Regions from separate parts of the Paenibacillus sp. FSL H8-0317 genome, predicted to be linked through region 2. Evidence: riboswitches for the same ligand, from Rfam matches in the RefSeq annotation. Region 2 holds a riboswitch; each other region holds the start of a gene.
The links. A riboswitch is a leader RNA that binds a small molecule or an ion and turns the genes downstream of it on or off. The one in region 2 is predicted to bind cyclic di-AMP.
Positions count from the first base shown of each region.

Region 1: it holds a riboswitch for cyclic di-AMP, as region 2 does, so the genes downstream of both, MHB43_RS07320 (hypothetical protein) here and MHB43_RS00530 (C40 family peptidase) in region 2, are expected to answer to the same signal.
Region 3: it holds a riboswitch for cyclic di-AMP, as region 2 does, so the genes downstream of both, MHB43_RS11265 (C40 family peptidase) here and MHB43_RS00530 (C40 family peptidase) in region 2, are expected to answer to the same signal.
Region 4: it holds a riboswitch for cyclic di-AMP, as region 2 does, so the genes downstream of both, MHB43_RS18680 (3D domain-containing protein) here and MHB43_RS00530 (C40 family peptidase) in region 2, are expected to answer to the same signal.

Region 1 covers NZ_CP150294.1:1,624,286-1,628,201, forward strand. The annotation lists gene MHB43_RS07305 (urease accessory protein UreF) at 1-4, opposite strand, end outside; tRNA gene MHB43_RS07310 (tRNA-Leu) at 448-530, shown strand; gene MHB43_RS07315 (glutathione peroxidase) at 681-1,160, opposite strand; cyclic di-AMP (ydaO/yuaA leader) riboswitch at 1,533-1,707, shown strand; gene MHB43_RS07320 (hypothetical protein) at 1,823-2,221, shown strand; gene MHB43_RS07325 (HAD family hydrolase) at 2,555-3,238, shown strand; gene MHB43_RS07330 (Nramp family divalent metal transporter) at 3,375-3,916, opposite strand, start outside.
Region 2 covers NZ_CP150294.1:107,141-111,056, reverse strand. The annotation lists gene MHB43_RS00535 (hypothetical protein) at 1-811, shown strand, start outside; cyclic di-AMP (ydaO/yuaA leader) riboswitch at 1,057-1,194, shown strand; gene MHB43_RS00530 (C40 family peptidase) at 1,198-1,668, shown strand; gene MHB43_RS00525 (GNAT family N-acetyltransferase) at 2,023-2,517, shown strand; gene MHB43_RS00520 (cytochrome c) at 2,668-3,024, shown strand; gene rbsK (ribokinase) at 3,102-3,916, opposite strand, start outside.
Region 3 covers NZ_CP150294.1:2,374,786-2,378,701, forward strand. The annotation lists gene MHB43_RS11245 (xanthine phosphoribosyltransferase) at 133-714, shown strand; gene MHB43_RS11250 (hypothetical protein) at 812-1,141, shown strand; gene MHB43_RS11255 (hypothetical protein) at 1,261-1,479, shown strand; gene MHB43_RS11260 (carboxymuconolactone decarboxylase family protein) at 1,621-1,950, shown strand; gene MHB43_RS11265 (C40 family peptidase) at 2,024-2,488, opposite strand; cyclic di-AMP (ydaO/yuaA leader) riboswitch at 2,494-2,625, opposite strand; gene pelA (pectate lyase) at 3,044-3,916, shown strand, end outside.
Region 4 covers NZ_CP150294.1:4,201,233-4,205,148, reverse strand. The annotation lists gene MHB43_RS18690 (ABC transporter substrate-binding protein/permease) at 1-242, shown strand, start outside; gene MHB43_RS18685 (amino acid ABC transporter ATP-binding protein) at 229-951, shown strand; cyclic di-AMP (ydaO/yuaA leader) riboswitch at 1,172-1,369, shown strand; gene MHB43_RS18680 (3D domain-containing protein) at 1,372-2,043, shown strand; gene MHB43_RS18675 (polysaccharide deacetylase family protein) at 2,148-2,939, opposite strand; gene MHB43_RS18670 (hypothetical protein) at 3,093-3,434, shown strand; gene MHB43_RS18665 (PspA/IM30 family protein) at 3,546-3,916, shown strand, end outside.

The DNA.
Region 1 (3,916 bases), 1.5 Mb from region 2:
TCACAATCATTCGCCTCCTGTGTTCGTTAAATGTCACTTAAAGTGACATTTACATTCCTTTTTGTTTGCTTTGTGTTTAAAAATCCGAATTATATGATAGTTATCATCCCATAAATGTCCGCTTTTTGTCAATAGAATCCGTGAAAATTAATGAATTAAATCTGGGATTTAATATTGTGTTATTTTATATAACTTGTTGTGTTATTTATATGGTGAAGTGCAGGGTGGACTATATATAAGGAAGGACTATATATAAATGAATCAATAAGATCAGCTCAAGCCGGAAAAGAGGGGATCAAATCTAATGATATGCAGTTCATGGGTAAAGATGACGAGATTATGCGATTTTTGATGAAATTGCCTAGCTGAAAAAGTAGTATTAAAAAATACTTTACTTTTGGTTCTGGACCCGGTATAATCAATTCTGTTGCCGATTATTTACGACATGCGGTCGTGGTGGAATGGCAGACACGCTATCTTGAGGGGGTAGTGGGCGTATGCCCGTGGAGGTTCGAGTCCTCTCGACCGCATCATATGAACGATTAAAAAGAAGCTTTCCATTAATGGAAGGCTTCTTTTTTTTGTCTTTTTGAACAGTTTGACATCAGAGTTGAGAAAAAAAAGGCCATCCATTACCGGGGCAATGGTGCTCTACCTTCCGGCTACGGGTGGCCAATGTATTATTTTTGCAGCAAGTTCTTGATATCTTCTTCAATCTTGTCCGGTGTTGTTTTGGGAGCATAACGTTTGATTACCTGTCCGTTCTGATCCACAAGGAATTTGGTGAAATTCCATTTAATTGCTTTGGAGCCGAGCAGGCCAGGAGCTTCTGTGCTAAGGTGTTGGAAAAGAGGGTGAGCGCTTGAGCCGTTCACATCAATTTTCTCAAACATGGGGAAACTCACGCCATAATTCATCTGACAGAACTCGGCAATATCGTCGGAAGATCCTTTTTCCTGTGCAAACTGGTTGCTTGGGAAACCAAGCACTTCAAATGGAGCATCTTGAAACTTGTCTTGCAGTTCTTGCAGACCTTTGAATTGAGGGGTAAGGCCGCATGAGCTTGCCGTATTCACAATCAGTAACACTTTGTCACGGTAGTCGGACATTTCAACTTCTTGACCGCGAAGTGTATTCACTTTGTAATCGTAGACTGTCATCTAAATCGCCTCCATTTATTTACTCTTATATCTTCTATTATATTGGTTACAATTAAATATTGCAAAACTAATGTGGTGTTAAAAGAATCAAAACAGGCAAGTTGTGCAGAATACGTGAATGAATTGGGAAGTGATTTACGCCAGAGTGAGAATTAGATAGCCTTGAAGAGATAGATGGAGTATAACTTTGTTGTAAGCGTTATTACGGATGGGAATTGGCAAAAATCTGCCGATTCGGTGATCTGGGCGGACTTTACACCGACATGGCGCGGGTGTATGATTCATAACGTAATTTCAATTTAAACTAAATTGTACCTGAAAAACGAAACAAACGATAATATCGCTCGATCTTATCCTTAAGATATACGAACGATGTTTTAATCGCTGAGTTTCCATTCATTGATGAATGGGAAACGGGGGAACCAACAGAATGCGCTGTCCAGGACAGTGGCATTCATGGGGTGAATTTTCCGGTGACAGCCGGAAATAGGGCGACTCTCGCGCCCGAATCCGTCAGCTAACCTCGTAAGCGTTAAAGGGAGAGGCAACAAGCCGTACGCTGGTTCATGGTGTTTTCGCCATGGATTATTTAAGAAGCGTTCGGGAGGCCTTGGTCCCCCACGCTTCTTTTTTGTTGTCTTTTCACGCCAAGGGAGGAACGAATGATGGATACTGAGATGATCTTAGTGACTGCTCCAAATGAAGCAGGACGCAAATTTATTAAATTGCTGATGTACAAAAAAATGCCGTTTGCCGTTCTAACCAACAGTGCAGGGGAAGAGCGCAGACTCCGTAGAATCGGAGTAGAACATGTCATTCGCATGAACACGGCTGCAGCTCAAAAATGGTTTTTGCCGCAGGGCAGCGTAGGCAACGTGTTTATTTTCGAGAACAGCCTGAATCTGACCTGTCGTTATTTACAGATCTGCCGTTCATGGACATCGAAATCCCTGTGCGTTATTACGGAGCAGAGTCATCCTAAGGGCATCTATCGGGGCATGGGCGCAGACCGGATCGTATATTCGCTCAATGGGGAAGTTGGCTTTCTCCTCAATGGTTAATGCCATCGCTTGTGATTGCTCAGGTGTAAGGTGCCTGTTATAATTGAATGTATCGATAAACGGAAGTTTGAGGAGACTCATGCAGGATGGTGAGTCTTCTTTTTTATGGTTTTAGAGGTTGTTCAAAAAGTCCGCTTTTGATTACGAAGGATGCCTTGTGGCATCATCAGCATCGAATATGAAATTCAGCCGAAATGTCCGTTGCTCACGTAGTTTTCCCTACGCTCCGCTACTCCATTTCTAGCTTCATTCCATCTTCTCGGTACTGAAAACCAGACTTTTTGAACTCGATTAGGATCAGGAATCACCTGTGGCTTACAAGGAGGAATTGGCGTGCCGGATGTAGGTGGATTGAAATGGTTGTTTTTTGATGTTGGAGATACACTGGTGGATGAATGGGAGCCGGTTGATGATATTATCGGACAGTTCGTCCGCGAAGTCTGTGCATTGGGGTATCCGGTGAAGATTGAGGCGGTACGCGAACTGTTCGCGAACTGTTACCAGAGATATGAGCAATGGCCGATGAGAGTGGCGATTCGCACATTCGTTGAAGACGACGGACACCAGAAGCAGATTCAGGACAAGCTGAAATTTCAAAAAGATCTTGAACGTCCTTTTCCATCAGCGGATTACGTCCTTCAGCAGTTGTCACGGCATTATCGCATTGGCATTATTGCCAATCAGAGTCCTGGAACGGAAGAGAGACTGGAGAGCTACGGCTTGCGGAAGTATGTTGATGTTCTGGCATGTTCGGCTGAAGAAGGAGTGTCCAAGCCAGACCCTGAGTTATACGCTGTGGCCTTGAAACAGGCCGGTTGTGAACCGGAGGAAGCCGTCATGATCGGCGATCGGATCGATAACGACATTATACCTGCTCTGAAGCTGGGCATGCGTACGATTCGAATTATGCAGGGTTACGGAAGATTCCAGCCAGAACTATCTGATGACCAACGTGCGGATTGGACTGTTGATTCATTGGATCAACTCCTGCCGTTACTGATACCAAATCAGGATTAGATGATTGTTTACTGGAGTTTGAGTTTTACTATAAAAGAAAACACCTTGCTGTATTGCAACAATAAAGGCTGATCAACTTGGGTATAGCATACCGGAGTTGATCAGCCTTTTTAGTATTTTGTCGATGAGAACGAGATTAGAATAACCGAATCGTCTGAATGATCAGATATACATTCAGCACAACGATAATCGCGGCAATGACCCATGAGATGATTTTGAGCCACAATTTGTTGGCGAATGCACCCATGCTTTTTTTATCACTTGTGAACATCACCAGGGGAATTACAGCAAAGGGCAATTGAAGCGACAGCACGACCTGGCTCAAAATGAGCAGTTCTTCTGTGCCATGTTCTCCTGCAATGGCTGTCACAATTACCGCCGGGATGATGGCGATCAGACGTGTGACCAGTCTGCGCAGCCAAGCCGGAATTCGAATGTTCAGGAAACCTTCCATAACGATCTGCCCAGCAAGTGTACCTGTAAGGGTAGAGTTCTGACCTGATGCTAACAGCGCCACACCGAACAGAATACTTGCAACCGTAGTACCCAATAGAGGTGTCAGCAGATGATAAGCATCTGCGATCTCGGCAACCTGCGTCATACCAGCGCTGTGGAATACAGCAGCAGATACAATCAGGATGGCTGCATTGATGAACAGGGCCAGTGTCAACGCGATTG
Region 2 (3,916 bases):
GCATATGTTCATTGCCGCACTCTTATTTCTCTATCAACTCATTTGGGGATATTTCTTCTATCGAATGGTACAGTCGGCGGTCATCCCACTACTCCTTCGCTATCCAGATGCTGATGCCGGTGAGCTGAGTACACTTTTGTTCAAAATGGAAAGTCAACTTAACCTGTCTACCCATCCGGAGGTTCATCGTTATCTATGGATTCTAGGGGGCATGCTGCTAGTTCGCATGTTGATCAGCCCCCTCATTCAGGCAGGACTGCTCTACTCACTTCAGCACTTTAATTCTACAGAAGAGCGCATCCCCTTTGTCCGCGGAATCAAAAATCTGTGGAAACCGATGCTGCTTCTCCACACTATACGTACATTATTGATACTTCTGCCCGCCTACTGGCTCATACCGAAGCTCTACTCCATTCTCATGGACGGATTTCATTCCCTTCAATTACTGTTGCCTGGTATACCTTATGTTGCTGCCTGGATTGTATATGGTTGGATCATCCACCATGCCATACTCTACATGCAGTTCGGTGTGTCGGCACCAGAAGGAGAAGGCGGGGCTCACGGTACCCTCAAAGCACTCTGGATTGCAATGCGTCATCTCATCGCTGTAATCGGCATTGCACTCCTGCTGGGCGGAGTACACCTGCTCGTCTTTGGGGCCTTCACTTCAGCCTCATGGTTATTAACGGGACTTACCGGACTTATACTACAACAGACGTATCCACTTGCCAGATGTCTATTGAGTCTGTGGAAAATATGCAGCCATTTTCGATTATGGCAGTCCAAAATATCCAAAGGTGAGAGCAGATAGTTTAAAAATTGTTACCATCACATGTTAAACTCATGGCCTAAAATGCACTTATAAATAGGCAAACCTCAACCTTTCCCCGTCAAAGGTCGAGGTTTTTTTTGCTAAATTTGTTGCTAAACGTTGCCAAAGCCGTACTCCTCTGTTACAATAATCGCAGTGAGTTTTTAGTAACAACTTTGTAATCTTTACATTCATATTTGTAACTACTTAAAATTAAATCGTCATTTCTTGATTTCGCAGGTGCATAACTAGCATAGCCAAATTCCTGGCACCTGGGAAGCGGGGGAACCAGTTATGGGTGAATTGATCTTGCTACAGAGGGGTCATAGGGGACCTTCAACCGAATCCTTAAGCTAACCTCGCAGGCGTTGGAAGGGGAATATCTCTTGTTCAAGAAGAAATTAACCGCAGCTGTACTTAGCATCACATTCGCATTATCACTTGGTGCAGGTAGCGCATTCGCAGATTCAAAGATGGACACAGTAATTGATTCAGCAATGGGAACTACATACAAAAGTGGGGGAACAACGCTTAACGGCTTTGACTGCTCCGGATTTACACGGTATGTATTCGACAAGTTGGGTATTGATTTGGCACGCCAATCCAGTTCCCAATTCGACATGGGCGATTCCGTATCCCGCATGGAAATGAGAGCTGGGGACCTGGTGTTCTTTAATACAACAGGTAAAGGCGTATCTCATGTAGGAATCTTTGTAGGGGATGGAAAGTTTGCACACTCCTCTTCTTCCAAAGGCGTTACGATCAGTGCATTGAGTGAAAACTATTGGGCCAATCGTTATGTTGGCGCGAAACGGATTATGAGCACGGACGCATATGAATCACTGGCCCTTGACTAGGGACAAGCTGAGCAACATGATGCTGTAACCATTAACCATACTGGAACGAAGCAAGAAGCATAACAGAACCGCCCGGTACATTCTCCGCAGGAATGTATCCGGCGGTTTTTTTGTGCTTCAATCCTTATTCATGTTGCAAGTTATACTCGGGGCATATCCTGCGACATCAACAGGTTCATTTTGCGTTCGTTCGTCCGTGCCCTTATGATGTTTTTACCCATCCCGTTATAATATAAACGAAATTACCGGAACTTTTGTTTCATTTTTTTCTAGGGAAGGAAGACTTGCTAAATGAACATCACTTTTGTAGAGTGGACAAAGAGTTCTGTTTCAAGGAAAGGAGCATGCAGGTGTATGAAGGAAACCCCTGTGACGTTTCACGTTGTACCCATGCGAGAAGAACATGCGGAGCTTATCTGCAGTTGGCAGTATGATCCGCCTTACAATATCTACAGCTGGCTCCCCTGGGAGCAGATGAAAGCTCTGGAAGTCGAATTCGGAGATGCACAGCTGCGGCAGGAGCAATATGCAATCGTCCTGGATCAGAACGATCGTATATTCGGGTTCGCTCAATACTTCCCACTTCAAGGGGTAACCCGGATTGGCCTTGGCATGCATCCAGAGCTGTGTGGTCAGGGTCAAGGGACAGCTTTTGTCACTGCCATTGTACAGGAAGCCATTCGCCGAAATCCCACGAATGAGATTGATCTGGAAGTACTCACTTGGAATGCTCGTGCCATTCAAGTCTATCTGAAGAGTGGATTTGTCACCCAGGATACATACGAACGACAGACCCCAAGCGGCTTGAAGCCCTTTCACTGTATGGTTTATGAAGGGCCTCGCGGTTAGAATCCATTGCAAAACAACCAAATTTGCCCCTTGTTATGTGATTAGTTCAAAAAATTCCCACAAAATGCTATGATGTCAGTACAGGTTCCGTTATAATGATATGGATAGTTTCAGGTTAGATGATCTTTCATTCTGGAGGGGACATAAGGGATGCACAAATGGATCATGAGCGGAGTATTTTTTGCAGCATGCGCTTTAGCTATTGTTTTAATGTTTACGCTTCCAGGGAAAGAAGAAGTGGCTGAAGAAGCCAAACCAACCATGCCGGAAGTAACATTGGATGCCGGACAGGCTGAGGCACTGGTCAAAGCCAATTGTATCTCCTGTCACGGGGATCAGCTTCAAGGTGGCGTAGGACCTGCTCTGGCAAACATCGGCAGTCAGGATGATCTGGAGAAGATCTATTCTACGATTGTCAAAGGTAAAGGTGGTATGCCTTCCTTCAAGGGCAAACTGCAGGATGAAGAGATTGCAAATATCGCCATGTGGCTGTCAGAGAAGAAATAATCTCTGCACGAACTACATAATGAAGAGGCCCTTAATCCCCTTTTGGGAGAATAAGAGCCTCTTTGTTATACCAATTATTAGGCATCTGCCGCGTGCTCAGCCAGAAAGGCCTCAACTTCACTTGCGGACGGCATCCCGGACTGGGCGCCGAGCTTCGTCACGGATAACGCGGCCGCACCCATGGCGAAGCCTACGGCCGCGTCCAAAGTCTCACCGCGCGCGAGGGCTACCGCCAGCGCGCCGTTGAAGCAATCGCCCGCGCCGGTCGTATCGACGGCGCTTACGGCGTAGCCGGGCGCACGGCACGCGCCGGCACGCCCTGCTTGTACGCGGCCACCAGGCGCCGCCGCGTATACAGCCCCCTCGGGGCCGAGCGTCGTGACGACAGCGGCCCCGAGGGATGCGGCGAGCTCTGCGACTGCCGCATCCAGGTCTTCCGGCCGGAGATGATCCCGGCCGGTAAGCACGGCAAGCTCACTGCGGTTCGGCGTGACAACGTCGACGCACCGCAGGAGCTCCTGGGGCAGACCCGGCACCGCGGGAGCCGGGTTGAGCACCACCAGTGCGCTGCCTTCAGCCGCCAGTTGGGCGGCGCGGGTAACCGCTGGCAGCGGGATCTCCAGCTGTAGCAGCACCGCTGCGGCTGCAGTCAGGCTTTTTACCGTATCCGCCTCTTCCAGCATCTCAGGCACCACTTGCCCATTCGCACCAGGAATAACAATAATCCGGTTGTCTCCCCTAGAGAGCCAAATGGACGCCGTCCCTGTAACCGTGTCTTCCAATACGCGAACCTGCGAGGCATCTGCACCACTTTCCGTCAGACTGTGCAGCAGACGTTCGCCAAAACCGTCCGATCCCACCGCACCAATCATCGTAGTCTGTCCACCCAGAC
Region 3 (3,916 bases), 2.3 Mb from region 2:
AAAGTCATGACAATCGATAATGAGCTTTGGCTTGAATTGTGTCTCAAGGACAGCGCCCAGGCAATTTCGCTTGAACTTATAGATAGATATATGATACTTTTACCTCATAGGATAGGCTTGGGAGGTCAAATCATGGAATTATTGAAACAACGAATTTTACAAGAAGGTGTGGTTATCTCGGATCAAGTTTTAAAGCTGGATGGTCTGTTGAACCACCAGATTGATCCTGCATTAACGATGGAGATGGGACGTGAGTTTGCTGCCCGTTTTCGTGAAAGTGGAGTAACTCGTGTAATCACGGTAGAATCCTCAGGCATTCCGGTTGCGTTTGCCGCAGCTTATGAACTTGGGGTGCCCCTTGTATTCGCCCGTCGCAAAAAAACACTTCTGGCTGATCCTGATGCTTACTGTGAACGTGTACCGTCCTTTACCAAAGGAATTGTAACTGATATTATGGTATCCCGCGAGTTCATTCATGAGAATGACCGCATTTTGTTCATTGATGATATTATTGCCAATGGAGATGCCGCTCGTGGCGTCATCAAAATTATCGAGCGTTCCGGTGCGGAACTCGTTGGATTCGGCGTTGTGGTCGAGAAAAGTTTCCAGGCAGGAGCACGCACAATTCGTGAACAGGGTATTCCGGTGGAAGCCTTGGTACGCATTCGTTCCCTGAACGATGGTACGGTACAATTTGACGATAACGAAATGTGACATTTTAAAGGAATAGGGCCTATTTTTTGAACTATGCCTTTGCATGACCGCGGATTTCATTTATAATGGGGTTATGTTAGGGAGAGGAGGCAACACCATGGGGAACCAACTGGCAACAGAACAATTTTTTAATGATAAGCTGGCGGAATCGAAAGTTCATTTTGAACGTGCCCTGGATTGTAAACATACGGAATTCGATGACCTTTATCCCTATATGATTGAACATCCTCAATTTTTCTGGTACAAACGCTATGTTGCCTGGTCAGAATTACTGACGATTGTAGGCTTGTGCGAAGAGTTGTCCTTCTCTTGGAAAGAACAATTTACACCGCATCAAGTGGAGTACCTTGAAGAACGTGTGATGTCCGCCAAAGTGCTTGATTTTTGGTTTGAGAAGAACGACAGCAAAGAGCACGCGCAGCGGTAACTTTCAGTCGGGACATAATTTCGAATGACATGACAGTCCAATACAGTCACGTGAGACCTAAATGACTTTTCATTTAGGTCTCTTTTTGTAAATAAATTTGAAATATAGGAGCCATGAAGATGATTAGTGATACAGAATTGGACGCTCTGCGTCTGTCAGGTGAGAAAGTTAGAGTAGTACGGGACGAGCTGGAATCGAACGACGTGAAGGGGATTGTGGTTGCCTGGGATGGCGAGCAGGTACTTATCCGTCGTCAGAATCGACGTGTCGTTAAGCTGGACCGAGGTTACAGCTATCAGCTGTTCAGCGAGCCGCGCCAGAGTCCACTTAGTGAGTAACAGCTTATAATTATGGCAGAGCCATGAGCGTTAAATGTTTGGAATTACCATGATTTCTTGGCATAATTGACTCATTCGGGAGAGAAGATAGGTACAGTGAGGAAGATCTGTAACTATAGCCGAGAGGGTGTGCTACAAGCGATGACATTGATGAATGATAAAGTTCATGCCTACAAGGATCAGATTGGAGCATTAAGCGATGTACTGCCAGGTGTGGTGAAGTCATATCATGAGTTTACCGGAGAATGTTTCCAACCTGGCGTGATTGATGCGAAGACAAAACAGCTAATTGCGCTTGGGATTGGATTGTTTGCCAACAATGAGGTATGTACCTTCTACCATGTAGAAGAAGCCCGTGCTAAGGGTGCAACAGATCAGGAGATTATGGAGACCGTTGCGGTGGCCGGAGCTGTTGGAGGAGGACATGCACTGTCTCAGGGTGCGATGCGAGTGCAGAAGGCGCTGCATTAGTAAGTAATGCAACATACATTTTTAAGTACAAAAAAGGCATCCGGTTAATAACCGATGCCTTTTTGTATGTGAATTACATTTTACCCAACATTTTATCATACATAAACTGTCCAGTTACCCGACGTGCTGTTACATAGCGGTCATTAAAGTATGGATTCGATAACTTTGTGATGCTTACACCTTTACTGCTGGAGGCATGAGCGAATTGTCCGCCGCCGATATATACACCTGTATGTGAAATGCCTTTGCCTGTTGTATTAAAGAACACCAGATCACCTGTCCGAACATTGCTCTTGGATACAGGCGTACCTGCTTTGGCTTGCTGCTGAGAAGTACGTGGCAATTCAATGCTGTATTTGTTGAAAAGATATCTCATAAAACCAGAACAGTCGAAGCCGGCTACAGTTGTGCCACCCCATTTGTAAGGTATACCTGTCATGTTGTTCACTACGGAGTTGATACTGCTTGCCTCTGTGCTTGTTGCCCCGGATGTAAATAATACAGCTGCTCCAAAAATGGAGATAATCAGTTTTTTCAAAATCAATGTTCTCCCTTCGATGCCTACGGAGTTAGCTAAGGGTTCGGTAGAAGGTTCCCTATATTTCCTATGTATAAGAATAATTCACCCAAATTGGTTCCCCCGTTTTCAAACATGAAACTCGGCAATGAATAATTAAGTTTTTGTAACTATTTGAAACTATATTGCATAAATGCGTAATTGTCAAACCTATTTAAAACCCTTCGTAATACCTCAATGTTAGCGGAATTAAGGTTTTTATATGAAAGAAGGGATCAAGTTTGGGTATCATTCATGACAAAAACGTCATTATTGATTCGTTTAAGACGAATTTGGATAAATAAATAGGTTTGTCATGAGTTAAAAGAACTATCCCGTTATGTAGAATTAGAGAGATTATATTCATTAAGTTGCATATATTGACAAAAATCGATTTTTTGCATATTATCTGATTATCCAATCCACATATTGGATTAAAATTGATTTTATTATGTGATAAATACAAATAAAGGAGGTTTGGGGACGCGTATCATAGGTAAGTAAAAGTGGAAGATTTATAAAAACGAACATAGGAGAGTGTTACATTTGAAAGCGAAGAAAATAATTACTTTTGTCCTGGCATGCACGATGGTGTTCTCGGCAGTTGGAATGGCAGTTCTCCCTGTAGGGACGGTATCTGCTGCGGATGCATCGGGTACTACAGCGAGTATTTCTGATATTTTGAAGAACCAGCTGCCGGATGGAGGTTGGAGAAAAGATTATAAACAGACAAGTGGAGAGTGGGCGAAGTCCACGATCGACAACAAGGCTACATACTCAGAAATTAGAAGATTGGCGAAGGAATTTAAAAAGACGAATGATCCGCGTTACTCCACAGCTGCAATCAAAGGAATTAACTTTTTGATCAACATGCAGTATTCAAACGGCGGATGGCCACAAGTTTACCAAAGCTCCGGATATCACAAGCACATCACTTACAATGATGATGCCATGATTAATGTAATGATCATGTTGGATGAAGTAGCGACACGTAAAGGTGATTTCTCGTTTATCGACAGCACTCTTGCTAACCGCAGTAAAAACTCAGTTGCCAAAGGTGTAGATGCAATTCTGAATACACAGGTTGTTTCAGGCGGTAAGCTGACAGCATGGGGACAACAACATGATTCCAGTTCTCTTAAACCGGCAAGCGCAAGAATCTATGAAGTACCATCACTGACGGCTGGAGAGAGTGTAACGATTGTTAAATTCCTGAAAACCAGACCTGCTACCGCTAAAATTACGGCATCCATTAAGGGAGCTGAAGCATGGTTTAACAAAGTGAAGATTACGGGTTACAAGTATGAAAGAGCAAACGGAGACAGCAAAATTATCGCTGATTCCAAAGCTGCACCGATCTGGGCTCGTTTCTACGAAGTGGGAACGGATAAACCGATCTTTATTGGTCGT
Region 4 (3,916 bases), 3.2 Mb from region 2:
CTTTCAAGGCCGTATTGCCGGCAATTGGTAATGAATTCATAACGATTATCAAGGAATCCTCCATTATCTCTGTTATCGGTATGGTGGACATTATGTATCAGGCAAGTGTAGTCAAGAACATTACGTACCAAGGCTTGAGTCCATTTTTGATTGCAGCAGCCATCTACTTTGTAATGACGTTTATTTTGTCCAAGCTGCTGGGACGACTGGAAAGGAAGTTGAGTGCAAGTGATAGACGTTAGACAATTACACAAATCTTATGGAAATAACGATGTGCTTAAGGGCATTAATGTGACGATTGGCAAAGGCGAGGTTGTCGTGGTTATCGGTCCTTCCGGTTCAGGTAAAAGTACATTCTTGCGTTGTCTGAACCTCTTGGAACAACCTACATCAGGTGAAATCGATTTTGAAGGTGTTTCAATTACGGACCCCAAGCACAACATTAATGCAACTCGGGAAAAAATGGGCATGGTGTTCCAGCATTTCAACCTGTTCCCACACAAAACGGTACAGCAAAACATCACGATTGCTCCGATTAAAGTGAAGAAACAATCCACGCAGGAAGCGGAGAAAATTGCTGCTGATCTGCTTAACACTGTGGGCTTGTACGATAAAAAAGATACATTCCCGAATCAGCTGTCCGGTGGACAGAAGCAGCGGATCGCTATTGCAAGAGCATTGGCTATGCAGCCGCATGTCATGCTGTTTGACGAGCCTACTTCGGCACTGGACCCCGAGATGGTCGGTGAAGTGTTGGATGTCATGAAACGTCTTGCAGAAGGTGGGATGACTATGGTCATTGTAACGCATGAGATGGGTTTTGCACGTGAAGTAGGAGACCGGATCCTGTTCATGGATGGCGGGGTTATTGTAGAAGAGGGAACACCTGATGAGGTGTTTGGAGCACCAAAAAATTCACGTACACGTGATTTTCTTGCCAAAGTACTCTAAATGAAAGTGATCAATAGCGTTACTGACTTCGAGTCGGTGACGCTATTTTTTTATGGTTAATAATCACGTATGGATTCGGAAAAGTAACTATTCTGTTACCAAATGTAAAGTAATCGGGTCGTCCAATATTTCTAAAGTATCCAGTACTCTTACATATGCTTACATGCTAAAAAACCATTTGGTAAGAATTACTACAAGTTCAGGTTACAAAATTGTGATATATTGAACTCTGCCGAAACTTCCGGACAGGGAGTGCGGGGGATGTAACGATGCAGATTTGTGCAGGGGGAAGATCTACAGCACACTGCTTGGGGTGAATTAGGGGTACATAACGTTTCAAATGTAATGAAGAACCTATAGGGTGGGCTCCTCATCCGAATCCGACAACTAACTTCGCAGGCACAATGAGGGAGGAAGACCATGATTAACAAGAAACGTATAGCCAAAACAGCAGTAGCATTAATGACAACAGCAATGCTCATTCAAGCCGTTCCGGCTCACGCCGATTCAGTTCATGTGGCCAAAGAAGGGGATACCTTCTACACCTTATCAAAACAATATGGAGTAGCAATGAACACGTTGGTTAAAGCAAACAACGACATTTCACCTTACAATATTTATGGTGGTTTGAAAATTACAATTCCCGGTAAGGCAAACAATCTAGCTGCCGCGGCGACGGGGAGCAAGACCCAAGCCAAAACGGTTACTACAGCAAGCTTGGACGTTAACGCAGATAACAAAGTGGTTCAAGCCTGGGGTAAAACATTCGATTACAGCAAAGCTGTGAACGTGAAAGCAACGGCATACTCTGCAGATCCGTCTGAAAATGGAGGCTGGGGTGCAGTCGATTATTTCGGAAATGACCTTGAACTGGGTACGATTGCAGTTGATCCAAGTGTAATTCCACTCGGAACCAAAGTACTGGTAACGGGTCACAGCCATCCAGGATTGCCAAAACAGGCTTTTGTAGCCACAGCGCGTGATGTAGGCGGTGCAATCAAGGGTCACCGGATTGATATCTTTATCCCGGGTAGCAAACAGTCCGTAAGCACATTTGGATTTCAGGATATCGAGCTGTACATTCTGAAGTAGAAAATTAATTACATCTAACGAATTCAAACAGGGTGTCTGCCAGTCGCAAACTTGCGATTGAACAGCACCCTTTTAATATTCTCATTTATTTCTTCATCGTCATCTTAATCTTTGGCCTTTGACAATCCCAGCATTTCGTCCAAGGTGACAAGTTCATATCCGCGCTTTTGCAATTCCTCAATGATTTCAGGCAAAGCCTCAATCGTGCCGTTCAGGTTTGATCCTACACCGCCTCCAGCATGTTGCAGAACGATGGAGCCTGGTTTTACGGCAGACAGGATGTTATCTTTCACCTGTTCCTTTGAAAGGCCTTTCCAGTCCAGAGAGTCTACGTTCCAGTTCACAATGCTATAGTGTTGTTTGGCAGCCCATCTCAGCTGTTCTTCATTAATGTCTCCATAAGGCGGCCGAATCATCTTCGGCGTATATCCCGCCAAACGTCGAATAATATCCCCGGTATGTAAAATTTGTTTGCGAAAGGCATTCATCGACAGCTTACTGAATTCAGGATGATTGTAGCTGTGATTACCAACCATATGCCCTTCCTTAATGATGCGTTTCACCAGATCCGGATGTTTCTCTGCACGACTACCCACGATGAAGAATGTAGCTCTGACATTGTATTTCTTCAATACATCCAGCACTTGTGGAGTAAATCGTGGATCAGGTACATCATCAAAAGTCAGTGCAACCTTCTTTGTTGAAGGACCATTGGTTTTGAACGTATCGGCATATTTTTGACGTAACTGTCCCAATGTCAGTTGTTCTTCTTCCGCAGAATCCGAACCTGATACGGATTCACTTGGCGGGCTTGAAACATCCCGCGATGAAACTGGAGCATGATATCCTCCGAGAAAAATAACGATAACCATCAGCATAATGAGGCGTACGCGCATAATAACGGCCTCCTTTTCCAAAATGACGTTCTCTTTGGTATGCCCGGGCTATCCATAAGTTATGCGTAGTGTGAGAATTTTCATTGCCGATGTAGCTCATGAAAGCCATAATTCCTCCATATATAACATATAGAAAAGGATAGGTGGATGGGTATGAGTACATATGATTTGAAATCCATACGTTTACAGGTGATTGAAGCAGGAGAAGATAAGGTTTTTCTCGTTACGGGAGGAAAGGCGCATATTGGCGCCGCAGCCACATTCTATGTAGATCATGAGCGCGTAAGCGGGACGACGGTACATATTCCCGGTCATAAGGAACAAGAACTGTGTGAGCGGCTTGCCCGGAAGGCTGCCCAGCAGCTGAAAGTAACCGTTACGGTGATCATGGGTATTCATTTTGATTCCATCACGCGGATGCAGATCGACGAAATCGTGCAGACTGCAGAGAGGTTGATGGAAGATCATCTGATCAAAGATAAACGATCTTCCTGACGTAAGAGTCATCGAATGTTTTGATTTTATTTGCTAAAATTGAAACGAGTTGTAGATTGTTACGTATGTATGTTTATATACGATGTAATATCGACTAGGAGGAATAACATAATGTCCATTTTCAAACGTTTGCGTGATCTAACCATGTCTAACATCAACGCCATTATTGACAAGGCGGAAGATCCAATCAAGATGACGGACCAATATATCCGCGACATGCAAGAGGATCTGGAAGATGCGGAGAAAGCAGTAGCTCAACAAATCGCCATTGAGAAGAAATTTAAGCAGTTATTCGAAGAGCAGGAAGCTCTTGTGAAGAAACGTGAAGAGCAGGCGCATACGGCGGCACGTGCTCAGAATCTGGATTTGGCTCGACGTGCTCTGGAAGAGAAAAAGGCTGCTGAAGAGAAGATGGCTGAGTATAAAACCAGCTATGACCAAAACAAGGCTTCTGCAGATAACCTGCGTGGCAAGCTCGACGA